3 regions of the Streptomyces sp. NPDC051105 genome follow, and region 1 is predicted to be linked to each of the others. Evidence: riboswitches for the same ligand, from Rfam matches in the RefSeq annotation. Region 1 holds a riboswitch; each other region holds the start of a gene.

The links. A riboswitch is a leader RNA that binds a small molecule or an ion and turns the genes downstream of it on or off. The one in region 1 is predicted to bind S-adenosylmethionine.
Region 2: another riboswitch for S-adenosylmethionine. It lies ahead of thrC (threonine synthase); the one in region 1 lies ahead of AB0N16_RS36065 (putative leader peptide).
Region 3: another riboswitch for S-adenosylmethionine. It lies ahead of AB0N16_RS04285 (amino acid ABC transporter permease); the one in region 1 lies ahead of AB0N16_RS36065 (putative leader peptide).

What each region holds. Positions count from the first base shown of each region.
Region 1 covers NZ_JBFBBR010000020.1:72,001-79,108, forward strand. Annotated here, with positions in the region: gene AB0N16_RS36045 (TauD/TfdA family dioxygenase) at 1-506, opposite strand, end outside; gene AB0N16_RS36050 (DUF1684 domain-containing protein) at 1,209-2,030, shown strand; gene AB0N16_RS36055 (DUF427 domain-containing protein) at 2,223-3,038, opposite strand; gene AB0N16_RS36060 (hypothetical protein) at 3,061-3,255, opposite strand; SAM riboswitch class IV at 3,292-3,405, shown strand; gene AB0N16_RS36065 (putative leader peptide) at 3,443-3,559, shown strand; gene AB0N16_RS36070 (ABC transporter substrate-binding protein) at 3,790-5,409, shown strand; gene AB0N16_RS36075 (ABC transporter permease) at 5,413-6,372, shown strand; gene AB0N16_RS36080 (ABC transporter permease) at 6,369-7,108, shown strand, end outside.
Region 2 covers NZ_JBFBBR010000009.1:184,762-191,869, forward strand. Annotated here, with positions in the region: gene AB0N16_RS23350 (trehalose-6-phosphate synthase) at 1-98, opposite strand, end outside; gene AB0N16_RS23355 (glucosyl-3-phosphoglycerate synthase) at 181-1,125, opposite strand; SAM riboswitch class I at 1,283-1,445, shown strand; gene thrC (threonine synthase) at 1,464-2,750, shown strand; gene AB0N16_RS23365 (MoaD/ThiS family protein) at 2,797-3,072, shown strand; gene AB0N16_RS23370 (cold-shock protein) at 3,533-3,739, shown strand; gene groL (chaperonin GroEL) at 4,134-5,756, shown strand; gene AB0N16_RS23380 (NADH:flavin oxidoreductase) at 5,992-7,108, shown strand, end outside.
Region 3 covers NZ_JBFBBR010000002.1:59,072-66,179, reverse strand. Annotated here, with positions in the region: gene AB0N16_RS04310 (LLM class flavin-dependent oxidoreductase) at 1-945, opposite strand, end outside; gene AB0N16_RS04305 (putative leader peptide) at 1,012-1,107, opposite strand; gene AB0N16_RS04300 (GNAT family N-acetyltransferase) at 1,151-1,864, opposite strand; gene AB0N16_RS04295 (ABC transporter substrate-binding protein) at 1,891-2,916, opposite strand; gene AB0N16_RS04290 (amino acid ABC transporter ATP-binding protein) at 2,982-3,764, opposite strand; gene AB0N16_RS04285 (amino acid ABC transporter permease) at 3,761-4,741, opposite strand; SAM riboswitch class IV at 5,132-5,255, opposite strand; gene AB0N16_RS04280 (glutathione S-transferase C-terminal domain-containing protein) at 5,333-6,205, opposite strand; gene AB0N16_RS04275 (hypothetical protein) at 6,334-6,480, opposite strand; gene AB0N16_RS04270 (hypothetical protein) at 6,641-6,898, shown strand; gene AB0N16_RS04265 (hypothetical protein) at 7,040-7,108, shown strand, end outside.

The DNA of each region.
Region 1 (7,108 bases):
TCGTACGCCCGCTGTTCGGGCGTCGTGGCGGCGGGGCGCGCGTAGTCGTACTGGTTGGTGTGCACGACCCGCAGCGAGTCGGCCAGGGCCCGCAGCGGCTCGGGCAGGTCGCGGTAGGCCGCGGCGGCGTTCGCGACGAGCGTCTCGCCGCCGTAGGGCGTGGTCACGATGGACCGGAGCGTGGTGAGCTGGGGCGGGTTGAGCACGAAGGTGACGTCCGTGTGCCACTCGTTGGCCTTGGACGTCTCGCTGTCGACGGCGAGCACGTTCGTCGTCCCGTCGGCGGCCGGCACGTTCGGGTGGGCGGTCGTCAGGTCGCCGAACCAGCCGGCCACCCGCTCCTGACCGGCGTTGTCGAGGTTCACGTCGTCGAACACGATCGCCTTGTGCTCGTCGAGGGCATGACGGAGCGCCGTGACCGTCGAGGGATCGGCGGGCGCGGCGAGGTCGACGCCGTCGACGAGCGCGCCGATGCGGCCCGTGAGCTTGCGGATGGTCGGAGGCATGAGGAGGTCCCTCTCGAGGAATGGGGCGCAGTGCCGGGTGCTGAGAGCCGGGGTGAACGGGTGACGAGCAGCGGTGAACGGCCCCGAAGCCGGTGCTGGGTCCGGTCGCGATGCGGGGTCCGACGCCCTCGCGAGGAGTGCCGGACGAAGGTCAAGCTGTGCGGTGGAGATGTGGCGACAGCAGCCGACGGCACATCCCCTCACTGATCTCGGGGAGCACCATGCGCACCGCGGCCCGAGGAAGCCGGGGCACTGGGGAGCCGGGGAGCCAGGGGGGAGAAGCAGTCGCGCGGTGGACACCGCTGAGGCGGAGGCTTCGCACCGCCCCTTCCGGAAGTACGCCCAGGGCGCACTCCGGCCACTGCCGGGAGCCGCTCAGCGGATCAGCCGATCAGCCGATCAGCGGGCAGCGGGCAGCGGGCAGCGGGCAGCGGGCAGCCGACAGCGGATCAGCGACACGCCTTCCGGATCAACTACAACAGAACGCGCTGGAGACATGCGCCAGGTCGATGTGGCGCCTCCGGGTCAAATCCACACGCGGGGTCATGGGACGTGAGTTGAGCAGACACCCACCGCGTCGGTCAATGATTTCCGACCAGCTCTCACATTACGGAAACGTGGAACGTCTCCACCCTGGCGGGATGATCTGCGCAGGCGTGGCCGTTGCACGAAGGACAGGACACGCAGCGGGAGGGAGCCGACATGACCGTCCAGGACGTCGACCGGGTGAGCTTCGTACAGGAGTGGGAGGAGTGGCACCGGCAGAAGGAGGCGGTGCTGGCAGGCCCGCACGGGTTCCTCGCGATCACCGGCCTCCATTGGCTGAGCGACGAGCCCACCCGGTTCGAGGACGCGCCCGGTGCCTGGTCGAGCACCACCGACGGCGTGGTCGTCGAGTTGGACGAGGGCGAGGAGCTGGTCATCGACGAGCAGGTCGTGCGCGGCCGCCACGACTTCGGCGTCCTCGCCGAACGCGCCAGTGTGTACGTCAGCTGGGGCGACGCGGTGATCGAGGTCGCCAAGCGCGGCGGACACGACATCGTGCGCCCCCGCCACCCCGGCAACGCGCTGCGTACGGAGTTCACCGGGACGCCTGCGTACGAGCCCGACGCCCGCTGGGTGCTCTCCGGCCGCTTCCTGCCCTTCGACAGCCCGCGCCCGGTGACCGTCGGTGCCGCCGTCGAGGGTCTTGAGCATGTCTACGACTCCCCCGGCCAGGTCGAGTTCGAGCTGGAGGGCACTGCGCACCGGCTCACCGCGTTCGACGGCCCGACGCCCGGAGCCCTGATGGTGCTGTTCACCGACAAGACCTCCGGTGTGACCACGTACGCGGCGAACCGCTCCCTCCAGATCCCCGCCCCCGACGCCGACGGCAGGGTGACGATCGACTTCAACCGCGCCGCCAACCTGCCCTGCGCCTACACGGACCTGGCCACCTGCCCGCTGCCGCCCACCGAGAACCGCCTGCCGGTCGGGATCGAGACGGGCGAGAAGATCCCGCTGGAACGCGGCGGACGCCCCTGACGGAACGCGCTCTCCCGGCCCCCGTCGCCGTCACCGTCGTCCGCGGTCGGCGGCGGGGGCTGTCCGCGGGTGCCGGCCGGCGGGATCCCGTGGTCCGGGGGGCGGCGAAGGGCCTGGCTGTCCGGTGACGCCACCGGCCCATCGCGTGGTGGCCGACCATGGACCGGCGCGGTCCGTCGAGACGGATTCCCGTCATGTGCGTGCTTGCTCCGAGAGCGCCTGGGTGAAGTGGGTGACGGGGCGCGCCACCCGTTCCCCGTCGAGGGTGATGTCGACCGCCTCGTTGTAGAAGGCGAGGAGCCCCTGGACGGCGCCGACCGCGGGCAGCGGGTCCGGGTAGCTCCAGACGACGTTGGGCGGCACGTCGGCCTCACCGCGCCACGACCAGTACTCGGCGGTGCCCTTGTAGGGGCAGCCGGTGTGATGGTCGGTGGCTTCGAGCAGGTCGAGGCGGACGTCCTCGCGCGGGACGTAGTAGCGGGTGGGCAGGCCGGTCTCGAAGAGCAGGACCGGTCGGCGGGTGTCCGCGACGACCGTGCCGTCGATCTCGACCACGAGGTGACGGCTGCTGGGGATGGCGTCCACCCGCTTGTGCGGGTCACGGGGGTGGATGAAGATCTCTTCCTCCTCCTCGTACCAGTGGTCCAGGCCCCGCCCGACGCGCCGGAACCACTCGAAGGCGATGTGATCGGCCAGGTCGGCGGCCGGGAAGGTCCAGGCGGCGTTCTCCAGCAGCTCACCGTCGATCTCGACGTCGTAGAAGATCCGCGACCCGGTGTGCGTACCGGTCTGCGGGTTCTTCGCGGGGCGGAGGAGTTCCTCGCGTACCTCCGTGCGCGGGAACGCGTACAGCGGTACGGGCACACCGGGCTCCCAGACGAGGACGGGATGGCGGCTGTCGACGACCGTGACATCACCCTTACGGCCCCGCACCCAGCGTTCGCTCGGCTCCCACAGGAGTCCCTCGGGGGTGGTCCGCACGGCCCGTGCGGTGGGGAATGTGGTCATGGCCGGCTCTCCTTCGGCTTGCTCAGGCGGTGACTTCGGCGACGTAGGGGCGGTTCTCCCGCCAGGCCGCGAGCTGCTCGGGGCTGCCGAAGACCCGCAGGTACTCCTCGACGTTGCCACTGGCACGCTCCCACACCGAGACACAAGGTGCGTCCACCAGGCGTCCCGGCACCTGAGACGGTCGCGTCTTCCCGAACTGGGCGTCCGGTTGCGGCATTGACGTACGACAAAACCGATCCGTACGATCGCCAACGGCATTGAGTGTCAGCGTCAGGCCCTGGCTCGCTGACCGGCAACCCTCCCACGCGGTGGGGTGCTCCAGGTGAAAGCCCGGCGGGATCACCGATGACTCCCGCAAGCGCGTGGCGCCGTGACCGGGGCCGGAGACGAGGGGAGGGACCGGCATGCGACACAGCGATGACCACGCCGCCTCCCCCGCCGACGCCACGGCGTACTCCCGGCTCTCGCGCCGGCGCCACATCGATCTGAAGCGTTCGACCAGCTGCCTCTGTCGGTTCTGACCGGCCCGCCTGTCGTCGGCTGACCTCCGTCACCGGCCACGGCTCCTTCGCGCCGTCCTTTCCCTCGCCACCGGTTCTCGGTGTCGTTCGTTTCCCATCCCCCTTGTCTGCACAGCGCCTCCCCGGCCGGTTCCGATCCGGCCGGGGCCGCACGCCGCCGCACGGCCGTGCCTCGCTGCCCCGTAGCCCGGCACCCCGTGCCGGGTGACACGAGTAGGAGAACTCCCTCCGTGACTGCACTCCCGGATTTCAGACCCTCCCGATGGGCGCCCCTGGCCGCGCTCCTGACCACCAGCGTCCTGCTGACCGCGTGCGGTTCGGGCGACGACGGCTCCGGCGGCGGAAGCGGCCCGGCGAAGTCCGGCGGCACCCTGACCTTCGCGGTGGGATCCGACGCCGGCTGCGTGGATCCGCAGCAGGTCGCGAGCAACGACACCATCTACTCGGTGCGGCAGATCGTGGACTCCCTGACCGACCAGGACCCGAAGACCGGCAAGATCGTGCCGTGGCTCGCCAAGAGCTGGGACATCAGCGCCGACGCGACGACGTTCACGTTCCACCTGCGCCCGGGGGTCACCTTCAGCGACGGGTCGAAGCTGACCGCGCAGGTGGTCAAGGACAACTTCGACGCGGTACCGAACCTCGGCGCCCTGGGCACCCTCGCCGAGGGCTATCTGAGCGGCGTCAAGAGCACCACCGCGGTGGACCCGCTCACCGTCAAGGTGGCCTTCAAGCAGCCCAACGCCCAGTTCCTGCAGGCTACTTCGACCCACTCGCTGGCCATCGAGTCATCGGCGAGCGTCAAGAAGACCCCGCAGCAGAAGTGCAGTGACGGTGTGGTCGGCTCCGGGCCTTTCGTGCTGAAGCAGTATGTGCAGAACCAGTCGGTCACCCTGGCCAGGCGCACCGGGTACGACTGGGGTTCCTCGCTGTGGTCGAAGAAGGGCGAGGCCTACCTGGACAAGCTGGTGTTCAAGGTCGTGCCCGAGGCGGGGGTGCGGGCCGGCAGCCTCCAGTCCGGGCAGGTGGACGTGATCAGCAGCGTCGGCAGGGCCAACGAGGCGGCGCTCAAGGGCGGCCAGGTCGCCCTCCGGAGCCGGGCCAACCCCGGCGTGGTGTTCGGTCTGGGACTGAACAACTCGCGGCCCCTGCTGAAGGACGCGAAGGTGCGCCAGGCGATCCTGGCCGCCGTCGACCGGAAGCAGATCGCCGACACCGTCTTCCCCACCGGCACCCAGCCGGCGACCAGCATCCTGGCGCACACCACGCCCGACTACACCGACCTCTCCACCGACCTCGCCTTCGACGCGGCCAAGGCCAAGTCCCTGCTGGACGAGGCTGGTTGGAAGGCAGGTGGCGACGGAGTCCGCACCAAGGGCGGCAAGAAGCTGAGCCTGACCATCAGCTGGTTCCCCAACGCGGCGACCAACCAGCCCGCGCTGGAGCTGGTCCAGCAGCAGCTGAAGGCCGTCGGGATCGACGTGGTGCTCAAGCAGCTCCCGGTCACACAGTTCGCCACGACGCTCCAGTCGGGTGACTTCGACGTGGTGTGGGGGAACACGACCCGCGCCGACCCGGACATCCTGCGCAGCTCCTTCTCCACCCAGCTGGCCAACTTCTACCATCTTCCCGCCAGTTCGCTGGACACGGCGCTGTCCGCGCAGGCCGCGACCACGGACACCGCGAAGCGCAAGCTACTGGTGGCGGAGGCGCAGCAGCTGATCGTGCAGAACGCGTACGACGTGCCGGTGGTGGAGCTCCAGACCCAGCTCGGCGTCTCGAACAAGGTGCACGACCTGACCTTCGACTCCGGCAGCCGCCTCCAGCTGCACGACACCTGGGTCGGATAGCGGATGCGCCGCTATGTGATCAAACGGCTGGCGCAGGCGGTCGGGGTGCTGTGGGCGGCCTATACGGTGTCGTTCCTGGTGCTGGACTTCCTGCCCGGTGACCCGGTCTCCGCGATGGCCGGGGCCGGGATGGACACGGGGCAGGTCGATCCCGCCCAACTCGCCGAGCTGCGGCACGAGTACGGCTTCGACAAGCCGGTGCTGGTGCAGTACGCGGAGTATCTGGGCCGGGCGGTGCGCGGGGACTTCGGCGACGCGGTCTCCACCGGCCGCCCGGTGACCTCCACCCTGGCCGACGCGCTGCCGCAGACACTCCAGCTGACCGGTGCCGCGCTGCTGCTGGCGGTGGTGCTCGGCGGCGGCCTCGCGGTGGTGGCGACGTACACCTCGCAGCGGTGGCTGCGGCAGCTGCTGCTGTCGCTGCCCCCGTTGGGGGTGTCGGTCCCGACGTTCTGGGTGGGTCTGCTGCTGGTCGAGGCGTTCTCGTTCCGGCTGCACTGGTTCCCGGCGTTCGGCAACGACGGGCTGAAGGGTTTGGTGCTGCCGGCGCTCACGCTGGCGATCCCGACCGGTGCGCAGGTCGCCCAGGTGCTGGCCAAGAGCCTGCTGACCGCACTGGACCAGGCCTACGTGGAGACCGCGCGGGCCAAGGGCGCCGGCCGGTGGCGGGTGCATCTGCGGCACGCGCTGCGCAACGCCTCGCTGCCGGCGCTGACGGTGGTGGGCCTGCTGGTCGGGCAGCTGATCGCCGGTTCGGTGGTCGTCGAGACGGTGTTCTCCCGCGACGGTCTGGGCCGGGTGACCGCGGCGGCGGTCACCGCCCAGGACATCCCGCTGGTCCAGGGGGTGGTGGTGTTCGGGGCGCTGATCTTCGTGGCGACGAACCTGCTCGTCGACCTCGTCTATCCGCTGCTGGACCCGCGGATCGTGGTCGCCTCGGACAGAAAGGCGAGCTTCGCATGAGTCAGAGCCTTGTCGACGACCAGGCCGAGGCCGCCCTCGGCCTCGCCCGGCCGGTCGAGAACGGATCCCCCGCGGAACCCGGCCGGCCCGTCGACATCCGCCGGGTGCTCCGCTTCCTGCTGCGCCGCCCCGGTCTGCTGCTGTCCGTCGTCGTCCTCGTGCTGGTGGTGCTGGCCTCCTTCTGGCCGGATCTGTTCACCTCGCAGGACCCGCTGAAGGGGGTGCCGTCCCAGAACTTCCGCGGCCCGAGCGGCAGTCACTGGTTCGGCACGGACGAACTGGGCCGCGACGTCTTCTCCCGCGTGGTGCACGGTGCCCAGCTCTCCCTCAAGGCCACGCTGATCGCGGTCCTGGTCGCGTTCGTGGTCGGCGGTCTGATCGGCGTGGTCGCCGGGTTCGTGGGCCGCTGGGTGGACGACGTGCTCATGCGCTTCGTCGACGTCCTCCTCTCCATCCCCGCGCTGTTCCTGTCATTGGCCCTGGTCACCGCGCTCGGGTACGGGACGGTGAAGGTGGCCGTCGCGGTCGGCATCGCCAGCGTCGCCTCCTTCGCCCGGGTGGCGCGGGCCGAGGTGCTGCGGGTACGGCAGGCGGTGTTCGTCGAGGCGTCCCGGTCCTGCGGGACCCGCTGGTACGCGGTCCTCGGCCGGCACGTCCTGCCCAACGCCGCAGGGCCGGTGATCGTGCTGGCCACCCTGGACTTCGGCTCCTCGATCCTGGCCGTGTCGGCGCTGAG
Region 2 (7,108 bases), on a different contig from region 1:
CCCCGTTTGGCGTGCAGCGCACCGCCTTCGCCCACTTCATACGAAACCGGGCCGCGATTGGACGCGACCAGCACCTCAGCACTGCCGGTGGAAGCCATACGCCACAACCTAGCCCGGCCCGGAAACGCTCAAACGTACGGCTCCGCCCGACGCGCCGCCGTATACCGCCGTACGACGAAGTCACGCCACCCGGCGCTCGGCGTACTCGGCGATCTCCGCCATCGGTGGCCGTTCCTCGGTGTCCACGGAGTAGGTGCGCGGCTCGAAGCCGTCCTCGCCCCGTTCGAACTGGGTCAGGGCGGGCCGGATCAGATGCCCGCGGGCCAGCCGAAGCTGCGCGGTGCGGTAGATCGCGGCGGACATCCGGCCGAGGGCCTGGCCGTCCTGGTGGCGGTGTTTGCGGACCCCCACGTCGACCTGGGCGAGGGCGTCCAGGCCGACCAGGTGCAGGGCGTCGACCAGCATGCCCAGCTCCACGCCGTAGCCGACCGGGAAGGGGAGCTGTTCGAGGAGCGAGCGGCGGGCCGCGTACTCGCCGCCGAGCGGCTGGACGAACCCGGCCAGCTGCGGCCAGTGCATGTTCAGCAGCGGGCGGGCCATCAGTTCGGTGACCCGGCCGCCCTGTCCGGCCGAGCCGGCGAGCGGGCGGTCGTACATCGCCTTGACGAGGTCCACGTCCGGGTCGGTCAGCAGCGGGCCGACGATCCCGGTGACGAAGTCGGAGGAGAACTCCCTCAGGTCGGCGTCGACGAAGCAGACGATGTCGCCGGTGGTGACGAGGAGGGAGCGCCAGAGCACTTCGCCCTTGCCGGGGACGGCGGGGATGCGCGGCAGGATCGTGTCGCGGTGCACGACCCGGGCGCCGGCCGCCGCGGCCACCGCCGCCGTACGGTCGGTGGAACCGGAGTCGACGACCACGATCTCGTCGACGAGCGGCACCTGCCGCATGAGGTCGTGACGGATGATCGCGACGATGTCGCCGACGGTCGCCTCCTCGTTGAGCGCGGGCAGCACGACGGAGACGGACTGCCCGGTGCGCTGCTTGGCGGCGAGTATGCGGTGCAACGGGCGATCGTTCATGGACCAGGAGCGGGTGGCCAGCCAGCACTCGACTTCTTCCAGCACAGTCAGCGGCTCCTCACTGTCACGGTCACACTGCGAGGTGTGATCCATCTCGCGGTTCGGACGACTCTCTCAACTGTCCTGGCCTTCGGTTACAGTCTTGAACAACGCCGATGACCATCGCATGTCCTGGGGTCACCGGCCGTTGACAACCGCATACCGCTCATCCAGAGGGGCAGAGGGATACGGCCCGATGAAGCCCCGGCAACCCTCCAGTCGGTTACTCGTGGATCGCTGATCACTGTCGATCACTCGCGAGGCTCCCGGCTAGGGAAGGTGCCAAATCCGTCTCACGGCGAGATGCGTCGTGAGGAAGATGAGGAGAAAGGGCCTCGCCTCACATGGCTGTGCAGACTGCTGCGACCACCACCGACTCCACGACCGTCGACCTCGGTCCCGCCACTGCCCTGAGCTGCCGCGAGTGCGGCCACCGCGTGCCGCTCGGCCCGGTGTTCGCCTGCGAGGAGTGTTTCGGCCCGCTCGAAATCGCGTACGACTTCTCGGCCTACGACACCGAGGAGCTGCGGAAGCGGATCGAAGCGGGTCCCGCGAACATCTGGCGCTACGCGCCGCTGCTGCCCGTCCCCGCGGACGTGGCGACCAAGCCGAACATCAACCCGGGCTGGACCAAGCTCGTCCAGGCCGACAACCTGGCGAAGGAGCTGGGCGTCACCGGCGGCCTGTACGTCAAGGACGATTCCGGCAACCCGACGCACTCCTTCAAGGACCGGGTCGTCGCCCAGGCCGTCGAGGCCGCGCGCGCCTTCGGCTACACCACGCTCTCCTGCTCCTCGACCGGCAACCTCGCCGGCGCGGTCGGCGCCGCCGCCGCCCGGGCCGGCTTCCGCTCCTGCGTGTTCATCCCGCACGACCTGGAGCAGGGCAAGATCGTCATGGCCGCGATCTACGGTGGCGAGCTCGTCGGCATCGAGGGCAACTACGACGACGTGAACCGTTTCTGCTCCGAGCTGATCGGTGACTCGGCCGGCGAGGGCTGGGGCTTCGTCAACGTCAACCTGCGGCCGTACTACGCGGAGGGCTCCAAGACCCTGGCGTACGAGATCTGCGAGCAGCTCGGCTGGCGGATCCCCGACCAGCTGGTCGTCCCGATCGCCTCCGGCTCGCAGCTCACGAAGATCGACAAGGGGCTGCAGGAGCTGATCAAGCTCGGGCTCGTCGAGGACAAGCCGTACAAGATCTTCGGCGCGCAGGCCGAGGGATGCTCGCCGGTGTCGGTGGCCTACAAGGCGGGCCACGACGTGGTGCGACCGCAGAAGCCGAACACCATCGCCAAGTCGCTGGCCATCGGCAACCCGGCCGACGGGCCGTACGTCCTGGACATCGCGCGCCGTACCGGCGGTGCGGTGGAGGACGTCACCGACGAGCAGGTGGTCGACGCGATCAAGCTGCTCGCGCGGACCGAGGGAATCTTCGCGGAGACCGCGGGCGGGGTGACGGTCGGAGTCACCAGGAAGCTCATCGAGAGTGGGCTGATCGATCCGGCGAAGTCGATCGTCGTACTCAACACGGGTGACGGACTGAAGACGCTGGACGCCGTGGCGGGCACCGGGCTCACGGCGACCATTCGCCCGAATCTCGAGTCTTTCCGCGAGGCCGGGCTCGCCTGAGTCAGCTGTAAGAAACCAGGGCGTTGCCCCGATCGGAGGTTCAAACGTGAGCGTCACCGTTCGCATCCCCACCATCCTGCGCACCTACACCGGTGGTCAGGCCGAAGTCAGCGCCGAAGGCGGCACCCTCGGCGAGGTCATCTCCGACCTGGAGAAGAACCACACCGGGATCGCCGCCCGCGTTCTCGACGACGAGGGCAAACTGCGCCGGTTCGTGAATGTGTACGTCAATGACGACGACGTGCGGTTCGAGCAGGGACTGGAGACGGCCACCCCGGACGGCGCCGGCGTCTCCATCATCCCGGCCGTGGCCGGCGGCTGACCTGCTGACAGGCTGATCGAATGACCGAACATTACCTTCGGTAACGCCGATCACTCACTGTTCATTGGATTGCCCCTTCCGTGAGAGAAGCGGAGGGGGCAATTCTGTGTGGTTGAGCGCGGTACAGTTGGGGAATGCGGCCCCGATCTCCAGGTCGGAAGCCCCGTATTCGATACCGCTGACCCGACAAGAAGTAGCCAAAGTGTGTGGGTTATATGCGGCTTTTGCGGCTTTTATGGGGCCCGACTTGCCCTGAATTCGGCCGAATTCTTGCTACATTCCGGACCCTTCCCGTCCAGAATTCTCGTCCGATTGACCTGTTGCAGACGGCAGTTGGACAGATACATTCAGCCGCGGTCGACGCGTTCCGGCGCACGCCCCCAAACCTGTGGGGGGTGAGGTCTGACCCGGATCCGCGAAGTGTGGATCTGTGCAAGGGCCAGTAATAGGGGAGTTAGGCATGGCTCAGGGCACCGTCAAGTGGTTCAACGCGGAGAAGGGGTACGGCTTCATCGCGGTCGACGGTGGTGCGGATGTTTTCGTCCACTACAGTGCGATTCAGATGGACGGCTACCGCACCCTGGAGGAAGGTCAGCGGGTCGATTTCGAGATCTCGCAGGGCCAGAAGGGGCCGCAGGCGGACATGGTCCGGCTCGCGACCAGCTGAAGCACGCGCCGACTGACAGCGTCGTTCTTCTTTCATTGTCGGAGGGCTCGTATCCCATGGGGAGTCATGGGTTACGAGCCCTTTGGCATGCCCGGGATGAGCGGGCCGGCGCACCCCGTGGGTGCGGCCCGGTGCGCCGCCCCGCGCGCGGCCCGGTGCGCCGCCCCGCGCGCGGCCCTGGCGCGGCCCAGTCTCCCGGAGGCGCTTGCACTCGGCATGGGCGAGTGCTAATCATTGGCGTTAGCACTCTGAAGGTGAGAGTGACAAAGATGGACCGGGTCGGTGAGGCCCGCAGACCGGGTGGGGCAAGGAACCCACGGGTCGGCGAGCCGTCCGTCGCGGGCGCGGGCGCGGTCCAGAAGACTCACCCCCAGTCCTGGAGGGACCACTTCACATGGCCAAGATCATCGCGTTCGACGAGGAGGCGCGGCGCGGCCTTGAGCGCGGTATGAACCAGCTCGCCGACGCCGTCAAGGTCACCCTCGGCCCCAAGGGCCGCAACGTCGTCCTCGAGAAGAAGTGGGGCGCCCCCACGATCACCAACGATGGTGTGTCCATCGCCAAGGAGATCGAGCTGGAGGACCCGTACGAGAAGATCGGCGCCGAGCTGGTCAAGGAAGTCGCCAAGAAGACGGACGACGTCGCCGGTGACGGTACGACCACCGCGACCGTGCTCGCCCAGGCCCTGGTCAAGGAAGGCCTGCGCAACGTCGCCGCCGGCGCCAACCCGATGGCCCTGAAGCGCGGTATCGAGAAGGCCGTCGAGGCCGTCTCCGGTGCCCTCCTCGAGCAGGCGAAGGACGTCGAGACCAAGGAGCAGATCGCCTCCACGGCCTCCATCTCCGCCGCCGACACCCAGATCGGCGAGCTCATCGCCGAGGCCATGGACAAGGTCGGCAAGGAAGGCGTCATCACCGTCGAGGAGTCCCAGACCTTCGGTCTGGAGCTGGAGCTCACCGAGGGTATGCGCTTCGACAAGGGCTACATCTCGGCGTACTTCGCCACCGACATGGAGCGTATGGAGGCGTCGCTCGACGACCCGTACATCCTGATCGCCAACTCGAAGATCGGCTCCGTCAAGGACCTGCTCCCGCTCCTGGAGAAGGTCATGCAGTCGGGCAAGCCGCTGCTGATCATCGCCGAGGACGTCGAGGGCGAGGCCCTGTCGACCCTGGTCGTCAACAAGATCCGCGGCACCTTCAAGTCCGTCGCCGTCAAGGCCCCGGGCTTCGGCGACCGCCGCAAGGCGATGCTGAACGACATCGCCATCCTCACCGGTGGCGAGGTGATCTCCGAGGAGGTCGGTCTCAAGCTGGAGAACACCACCCTCGACCTGCTGGGCAAGGCCCGCAAGGTGGTCATCACCAAGGACGAGACCACCATCGTCGACGGTGCCGGCTCGTCCGACCAGGTCGCCGGCCGGGTCAACCAGATCCGCGCCGAGATCGAGCAGTCCGACTCGGACTACGACCGCGAGAAGCTCCAGGAGCGCCTGGCCAAGCTCGCCGGTGGCGTCGCCGTCATCAAGGCCGGTGCCGCGACCGAGGTCGAGCTCAAGGAGCGCAAGCACCGCATCGAGGACGCCGTTCGCAACGCGAAGGCGGCCGTCGAGGAGGGCATCGTCGCCGGTGGTGGCGTGGCCCTGCTCCAGGCCTCCTCGGTCTTCGAGAAGCTGGAGCTGGAGGGTGACGAGGCGACCGGCGCCGCGATCGTGAAGCTCGCCCTCGAGGCCCCGCTGAAGCAGATCGCCGTCAACGCCGGCCTCGAGGGCGGCGTCGTGGTGGAGAAGGTCCGCAACCTCACCCCGGGTCACGGCCTGAACGCCGCGACCGGTGAGTACGTCGACCTGGTCGCCGAGGGCATCATCGACCCGGCGAAGGTGACGCGCTCTGCCCTGCAGAACGCCGCCTCCATCGCCGCGCTGTTCCTCACCACCGAGGCCGTCATCGCCGACAAGCCGGAGAAGGCCGCCGCGGCCGCTCCGGGCGGCATGCCGGGCGGTGACATGGACTTCTGATCGACCCCTGGTCGATCGCCTGTCCTGATCGAGGGCGGCACCCCCTGTTCGACAGGGGGTGCCGCCCTCGGGCGTTTTCGCCTCCGTGGTGGCCGTGGTCCCGTGTCCGGGGTCACACCGCTTTCCGGTGGGGCCGGGAATGGGCACGTCGGGGCGGATCGTTGTGCACGGTTGTGCACTCGATGCGCGTGCACATACCGTTCGGTCTACGACCTACCCACGAGGAGCCCCCCACGTGACCGTCAACACGCCCCCCGCCTCCCGCGCGGCCGAGATCCTCTCCCGTCCGATCGCCCTGAACGGGCTCACGGTTCCCAACCGGATCGTGATGGCGCCGATGACCCGGCAGTTCAGCCCGGGCGGTGTCCCCGGCGAGGACGTGGTCTCGTACTACGCCCGCCGGGCCGCCGCCGGCGTCGGTCTGATCGTCACCGAGGGCACGTACGTCGGCCACGACTCGGCCGGGCAGAGCAGCCGCGTCCCGAGGTTCCACGGCGAGGAGCAGCTGGCGGGCTGGGCGAAGGTCGCCGAGGGGGTGCACGCGGCCGGCGGCACGATCGTCCCGCAGCTGTGGCACATCGGCATGGTGCGCAAGCAGGGTCAGCCGCCGTTCTCGGACGCCCCCGCCGTCGGCCCCTCCGGCATCCGCCTGGACGGCACCGAGGGCGAGGGCAAGGCGATGACCCGACAGGACCTGGACGACGTCATCCGCGCGTTCGCCGAGGCCGCGGCCGCCGCCGAGCGCATCGGCTTCGACGGCGTCGAGCTGCACGGCGCCCACGGCTACCTCCTCGACCAGTTCCTGTGGGCGGGCACCAACCGCCGTACCGACGCCTACGGGGGCGACCCGGTCGCCCGCACGAAGTTCGCGGCCGAGATCGTGGCCGCCGTACGCGCGGCGGTCTCCCCGGAGTTCCCGGTGATCTTCCGCTACTCGCAGTGGAAGTCGGACAACTACGACGCCCGTCTCGCCGAGACCCCCGAGGAGCTGGAGGCGGTCCTCACCCCGCTGGCGGCGGCCGGCGTCGACGTCTTCCACGCCTCCACCCGGCGCTACTGGCTCCCCGAGTTCGAGGACTCCGACCTGAACCTGGCCGGCTGGACCAAGAAGCTCACCGGCAGGCCGACCATCACCGTCGGCTCGGTCGGCCTCGACGGCGACTTCATCAAGGGCTTCCAGGGCGAGGGCTCCCCGGTCCGGGGCATCGAGGACCTCCTCGACAGCCTGGAGCGCGAGGAGTACGACATGGTCGCCGTCGGCCGTGCCATCCTCCAGGACCCGGAGTGGGCGGCGAAGGTGCTGGCCGGCCGCACGCAGGAGCTGAAGTCGTACGACGCTGCGGCGCTCAGGA
Region 3 (7,108 bases), on a different contig from region 1:
GGTGTACGGGGTCCCGGCCAGGTCGTCGAGGCGCTCCCGGCGGGCCACCGCCTGGGCCTCGGTGTCGTCGAGGAAGACCAGCAGGTCGCCGAAGACGTGCAGCGGCTCGGCGGCGCGGCCGGCCGCCGCCTGCTCGGCGCGGATCTCGGCGACGACCGAGCGGGCCTGCCCGGTGTCGTGCGGGGTGACGTAGCCGAGGTCGGCCTGCCGGGCCACGAGCCGGTACGGGATCGTCTGGTGGGCGAGCGCGGTGACCAGCGGCTGGCCCTGCGGCGGGCGCGGGGTGATGGAGGGGCCCTTGACGCTGAAGTGGCGGCCCTCGAAGTCGATGTAGTGCAGCTTGTCGCGGTCGACGAAGCGCCCGGTGGCGGCGTCGCGGATCTCGGCGTCGTCCTCCCAGCTGTCCCAGAGGCGGCGCACGACCTCCACGTAGTCGGCGGCCTCGTCGAACAGGTCGGCCACCACCGGGCTGTCGTAGGCCTCGATGCGCGGGATCGTACGACGGCCGAAGTGGCCGGCCTCGTTCGGGCGGGCGGTGATCTGGACGCGCAGCCCGGCGCGGCCGGTGCTGACGTAGTCGAGGGTGGCGATCGCCTTGGAGATGTGGAACGGCTCGGTGTGGGTGGCCACCACCGTCGGCACCAGACCTATGTGGTGGGTGAGGGGTGCGATCCGGGCGGCGATGAGCACGGCGTCGAGGCGGCCGCGCACCTGGTCGGTGCGCTCGTCCGGCTCCAGGAAGTGCGAGGACTGCGGGCCGAGACCGTCCTCGATGGTCACGAAGTCGAGCAGGCCGCGCTCGGCCTCGGCGGCCAGGCCGGCCCAGTAGCCGGCGGTGAGCAGGTCACGGGGGCGGGCGACCGGCTCGCGCCAGGAGGCGGGATGCCAGCCGGTGCCGTCGAGGGCGACGGCGAGGTGCAGGGGGGAAGCGGGAGATGAGGACACAGTGGTGCCTTCCTGGAGGTCCGTACGAGGGCGCGCCGAGGACAGGGGCGCGGCGAGGACAACGGGTCAGGAACAACAGAGCGCGCCGGCCACGCGCACCAGGTCGATGTGCGGCCGGGAGTGCAGGACGGTACGGCGGCTGGGGCTGAGGACACGTGTCATGTCCCGCACCTCCCAGCCTGCTCCGTGTACATCTCGTCGTGACTCACAACAGCCCGGCGTTCGCGGTTGTTCCCGGGCTGCGCACCAGCAGGGTGCGGGTGCGCAGCCGCTCGGTGAAGCCGATCGACTCGTAGAGCCGGATCGCCGTCGCGTTGCCCGGAGCGGCATGCAGGAACGGCGTGTCACCGCGCTCCCTGATGCCGGCGGCGACGGCGCGCACCAGCCGGGTGGCCAGCCCCCGGCCGCGGTGCCCGGGGTCGGTGCAGACCGCGCTGATCTCCGTCCAGCCGTCCAGCCGCAGCCTCTCCCCCGCCATGGCGATCAGCCGTCCCCCGTGCCGGATGCCGAGGTAGGCGCCCATCTCGACGGTCCGCTTGCGGAACGGGCCGGGCTCGGTGCGGGCCACCAGGTCCAGCATCTCGGGCACGTCGTACGAGCCGAGCCGGACCGCCTCGGGATCGGGCTCGGCCCGCAGCCCGGTGTCGACGAACTGGACGCCCACCCCGCCGCCCAGCACCTCCCAGCCGGGCGGTGCTTCCTCGACCGGCTTGATCTTCACGGTCGCGCCGGGGCCGACGAGCGTGTGCAGGTCGGCCCAGGCCTCCGGGTCGGTGGGGTCGGCGAGGGCGGCGTAGGCGTAGACGTCGTCGGGGTAGCGGGCGGCCCGGCCGAAATGCTCGGCGAGGTGGGCGTGCGGACCGGCGAGTGCGGACCAGACGGCGTTGTCCAGGACGCCGCGGGATGCTTCAACGGTCATGTGTGACGTTCTCCGCTGACGACCGATCAGGAGTTGTCCAGCGGCAGCCCGGGCGGGTTGACCTCGGACTTGGCGACGGCCTCGTTGGAGAGGTTGTAGGCGGCCAGCCACTTCGCGTACTGGCCGTTCTTGATCAGGTAGTTGATGGCGTCGGCGAGCGGCTTGGCAAGACCGCTGTCCTTCTTCGCGGTGGCCGCGATCAGACCCTGGAGGCTGGCGCCCGCGCCGGAGTAGGTACCCGCGGTGCGGGTGGCGTTGGGCGTGTTCGCGGTCTGCCTGTTGTGGTAGGCGATGCCGGGGTTGGGGCCGAGGTAGGCGTCGATCTTGCCGCTGTTGAGGGCCAGGTAGACGCTGTTGCTGTCCTGGTAGTACTTGACCGTGAGCTTCTTGCCCTCCTTGGCCAGCTTGGCCTTCCACTCCAGGAGGATCTTCTCCTGGTTGGTGCCGGCGCTGACGGAGACGGTCTTGCCGGCGAGGTTCTCGTAGTTGTCGTCGAAGTTCCAGGTGCTCTTCTTCGGGACCGTGAAGGCGAGGTTGTCCTGCCGGTAGGACGCGAACTCGTACTTCTTCTTGCGCTCCTCGGTGTCGGTGATGTTGGAGAGGGCCACGTCGACCTTGCCGCTGTCGATGCCGACGAACATGTTCTCCCAGGTGAAGCTCTTCAGCTCGGGCGTGAGGCCGAAGACCGCGGCGACCAGCCGGGCGAGGTCGGGTTCGGAACCGGTGAGGGTCTTCTGGTCGTTGCCCACGTAGGCGAGCGGCGGGAATCCGGCGGGCAGGACACCCTCGCCGATGACGAGCTTGCCGCTCTTGCGGACGGAGGCGGGCAGTTCGGCGCTGATGGACTTGACCTCGGAGACCTTGATGGTGGTCTGCTGGGCGGCGCCGTTGGAGACTCGTCCGATGACGACCTCGCCACTCTTGGCTCTGTCGGTCGTCGTAGCGGCGTCGCTGTCGCCCCCGCAGGCGGCGAGCCCGGTGGCGAGGGTCGCGACGGCGGTCGCCGTGGTGAGGCCGCGGATCAGGCTGCGTCGGGAGAGGAGCGTGGGCATGGCCGTCCTTCGTGTTTCAGTGACAAGTGAAAGGGAGGTGGTTCCAGTGAGAAAAGGGGGGTGTTTCAGAGGACCTTGCGGAGGAAGTCCCGGGTCCGTTCGTGCCGCGGATTGTCGAGGACCTCGGCGGGCGGGCCCTGTTCGACGATCTTTCCGCCGTCGATGAAGACGATCCGGTCGGCGACCTCACGAGCGAAGCCGATCTCGTGGGTGACGATCACCAGGGTGGTGCCGCCGGAGGCCAGGTCCTTGATGACGGCGAGGACCTCGCCGACCAGCTCGGGGTCGAGCGCGGAGGTCGGTTCGTCGAAGAGGATGATCCCGGGGCGCAGCGCGAGGGCGCGGGCGATGGCGACGCGCTGCTGCTGGCCGCCCGACAGCTGCCGTGGGTAGGCGCCGACGCGCTCGCCGAGGCCGACCCGTTCGAGGAGTTCCTTGGCCAGCTGCTGGGCCTCGGTCCTGGTCAGCTTTCCGGTGGCGACGGGGGCGGCCGCGACGTTGTCGAGGACCGTCAGGTGCGGGAACAGGTTGAAGTTCTGGAAGACGAAGCCGATCCGGCTGCGTTGGGCCAGGATGGCGCGTTCGGTCAGCTCCTTGAGCCGGTCGCCGTGGCGCTTCACGCCGACCAGTTCGCCGCCGACGCTGACGTAGCCGGTCTCTGGCTTCTCCAGATGGTTGATCACCCTCAGCAGCGTGGACTTGCCGGAGCCGGACGGGCCGAGGATGACGGTGACCTCGCCGGGGCGGACGGTCAGGTCGACGCCGTCGAGGACGCGGTGGGCGCCGTACGACTTGTGGACGTCGTGGATCTCCAGGGCGGCGGGCGCGATGTCCGGTGCGGTGGTCATGCGGCGGCCTCCCGGCGTATCCGTGCCCGCAGGTCGCCGAGGCCGGTGCGGAGTTTCTGGAGTGGGGTCGGCGGCAGCGTGCGGGTGGCGCCGCGGGCGAAGTACCGCTCGACGTAGAACTGGACGACGGAGACGGCGCTGGTCAGGATCAGATACCAGACGGTGGCCACGAGCAGCAGCGGCACGATGTCGCCGGGATAGGTGCTGCCCATGGACTGCACCGAGCCGAAGAGGTCGAGCAGCGAGACGTAGAACACCAGGGACGTGCCCTTGATCAGCCCGATGAGCTGGTTGACGTAGTTCGGCACGATGGAGCGCAGGGCCTGCGGGAAGACGATCCGGGTGAACTGGTAGCTCTTGGGCAGGCCGAGTGCGGCGGCCGCCTCGTGCTGGCCCTGGTCGACGCTGAGGATGCCGCCGCGTACCACCTCGGCCGCGTAGGCCGCCTCGTTGAGGCTGAGGCCGACCACGGCGACCACCATGTCGGTGGCGAGTTTCGTCTCGTCGAACCTGACGAAGGACGGGCCGAAGGGCACGCCGAGGCTCAACGTCTGGTATAGCGCCGAGAAGTTGTAGAGGAAGATCAGCAGGACGATCAGCGGGATCGAGCGGAACAGCCAGGTGTAGGTCCAGCTCACCGCCCGCAGCACGGGGCTGCCGGAGAGCCGGGCGACGGCCAGCACGACTCCGCTGAGGAGGCCCAGCACGGCGCTGAGCGCGGCTACTTCGAGGGTGATGACGAGCCCGTCGAGGATGGTGGGCCGCAGGAACCAGTAGCGGAACCGGTCCCACTGGTAGAAGGGGTTGGTGGCCAGTCCGTGCGCGAACTGCGCGACGACCACCAGGACGACGGCCGTGGCGATCCACCGGCCGGGGCGGCGCAGCGGCTGAACTCGCTGCGCGGTAGCAGGTTTTGATGCTTCATCAGTGGGCGGCGGTGCCTCGGCGAGGGACACGGTGCCTGGGGGTTCGGTCATGGCGGGCTCCGGCGGAGTCGGTCACCCCCGGGTCCCACGGCCGGGACCGCGCGACCGGGCCGCATGCGGGCGGGCGGCACGGTGCGCGGGGGCGCGCGGGGCAGGGGGGCTGGGCGGACGGCGGCACACCGGGCGGCCGGTGTTTCGACGGGGACGCTGAGGCGCGAAGCTGCGGGAAGCCGGCGGAAAGCCTGGTCAGACCCGACAGCGGGCACAGCCCGGTGCGGTACACGCGCTACACAGGGCGCTGTTGACACGGAGCAGGTCGACGGCACGGTCGGCGACGAGCGGGCTCGAATACGGGCGTACGCAGCCCGAGGTGCGGCGCTGGGCCGTCCTGGAGACTGCGTACATGTCCGTCACCTGTCACTGTCGTGCTGGCCCCGGGGGGCCTCGCGCTTACCGAATCGTCGCTTGCCGAAACGTCATCGGTCCGGTCGTCACCTGGGGCACCCCACCGCGATGCGAGGGTTGCCGGTCAGCAAGCCAGGGCTTGACGCTGACGCTCTTGACCGTTCTGGTCCGTAAGTAACGCAGTTGCCCGAACGAATGTCAACGCCTGTCCAAGTGGCGAAACGGTTCGGGCCGCTCTCACCTGCGCGGAAGGCCGGGAGCGTCCGCCGCGTGGCCCGCCCAGTCCAGGATCTGGACGGCCGCGCCGGCGGCTTCCAGGCCCTGGCAACGGCCGTGGTGGCGGCGGGCGATGCCGTCGAGGTCGAGGTGGGCGCCGAAGGCCGGGTGGGCGGCCAGCCGGCGGGCGTAGGCCCACAGCTCCGGGTGGCCGGCGACGGCGTGCACGGCGGAGGCGTCCAGGTGGTTGCGGTGCACGGTGTCGAGTTGCACCAGGGTCACCCACAACTCGACGTCAGCCGCGGTGAGTTGCCCACCGACCAGAAACTCCGCGCCGGTCAGCCGGCGCTCCAGCTCATCCAGGGCGGCGAGCAGCACCTCCAGCGCCTCCGGGTCGCCGCCCGCTCGGCCGGCGTGCTGTGCCGCCTGCTCGATGTCCTCGGCGCACAGCCGCTCGACGGCCTCGATCTCGGCCTCGGCACCGCACGGGTACAGCCGGGTGACGCCGTCGCCGAAGTGACGGTCCAGGTCGCGCAGGATGTCCCGGCCGTGGGTGCTGACGATGCGGCCGGACCAGTCGTCGCTGAGCACGGGTGCGAGGGCCGGTCCCGAGTAGTGGTGGGCGCTCGCCTCGTACAGCGGGCGCAGGGCCGTGTGGCTGCCGTCCGGACCGTCCGGGACGGCGGGCAGATAGGTGACCGGACAACAGTCGTCGAGGGCCAGCAGGCTGTGGCCGACGGCGATGCGGAGGCCGTCGGGACAGGCGGTGGCGAGGTGGAGCCGGTAGCGGCGCGGCACGGCGTAGTGGCCGCTGCGCGCGTCCCGGCCGATGCGCCCCCGGAAGGCGGGGGTGGTCCGGACGGACGGGAGGGCGGCGAACGGAGTGATGGACATGCGTCTCCCCAGGGGTGCGGACGCGCGGACGTACGCGCGGCGGAAGCGTTCGTCGGTGGTGGGCGTTCGGCGGATGCGGCCGCCGGCGGGCACTCAGCCGGTACGGCTGGTACGGCCGGGAGCGGGGGTCAGCCGGTGCGGCTGATGGCGCTGCGGCTGATGGCGCTGCACACACGCAGCAGGTCGATGTGCAGGCGGGAGGTGAGCAGCGGGACGGGGCAGGGCGTACGGCTCTCTCGGCGCTGTCTGCCGGTGACCGTGCGCAGCCGACCCATCTTTCCCTACCTTTTCACTAGGATTCCCACCTGGAGTGTCGATCGGCCTCCGCGCGCCGTCAAGGGGGCGTCCACGCCTGGGACACCCGGCCCCGGCTTGCCGCCGGGCGGGAGCGGCTGTCCGCTGGAGACGCAGGCCGAGTGACAGGAGCCGGATGCGATGAGCGAGCCCCCGGGTCCCGGGCCGGTGCCCGGTGCCGTGCCGGAGACCTTCGCGTTCGGCTGCGGGCGGTGCGGCGAGGCCTGGGAGGCGACCTTCCAGGCGGTGTTTTTCACCGACCCGATCGCCGACCCGGACCTGCGGAGCACCCAGGAGTACGTGGACGAGGCCGGCCGGGCGGTGCGGTCGCCGCTCACCGACGCGGTGTGCCCGCGCTGCGGCAGCCGGAGGGTGCGGATCACGACTCCCGGATCATGACGCTCACCCGAACGACACGCGCGGGTGGTCGGCTGTCGTGCCGGATGGTGGCGTGGGGGACGTACCGCCGTCGTCCGCGGAGGGACGCAGCACCGCTGCCCCCGCGGAGTGACGTACCGCGTTCCCGAGGAGGCAGTCGCGATGATCCGTCCGTCCCGACCCGTGCGTGTTCTCGCCTCGGCCTTGGTGGCGGGGGTCCTGCTCGCCACG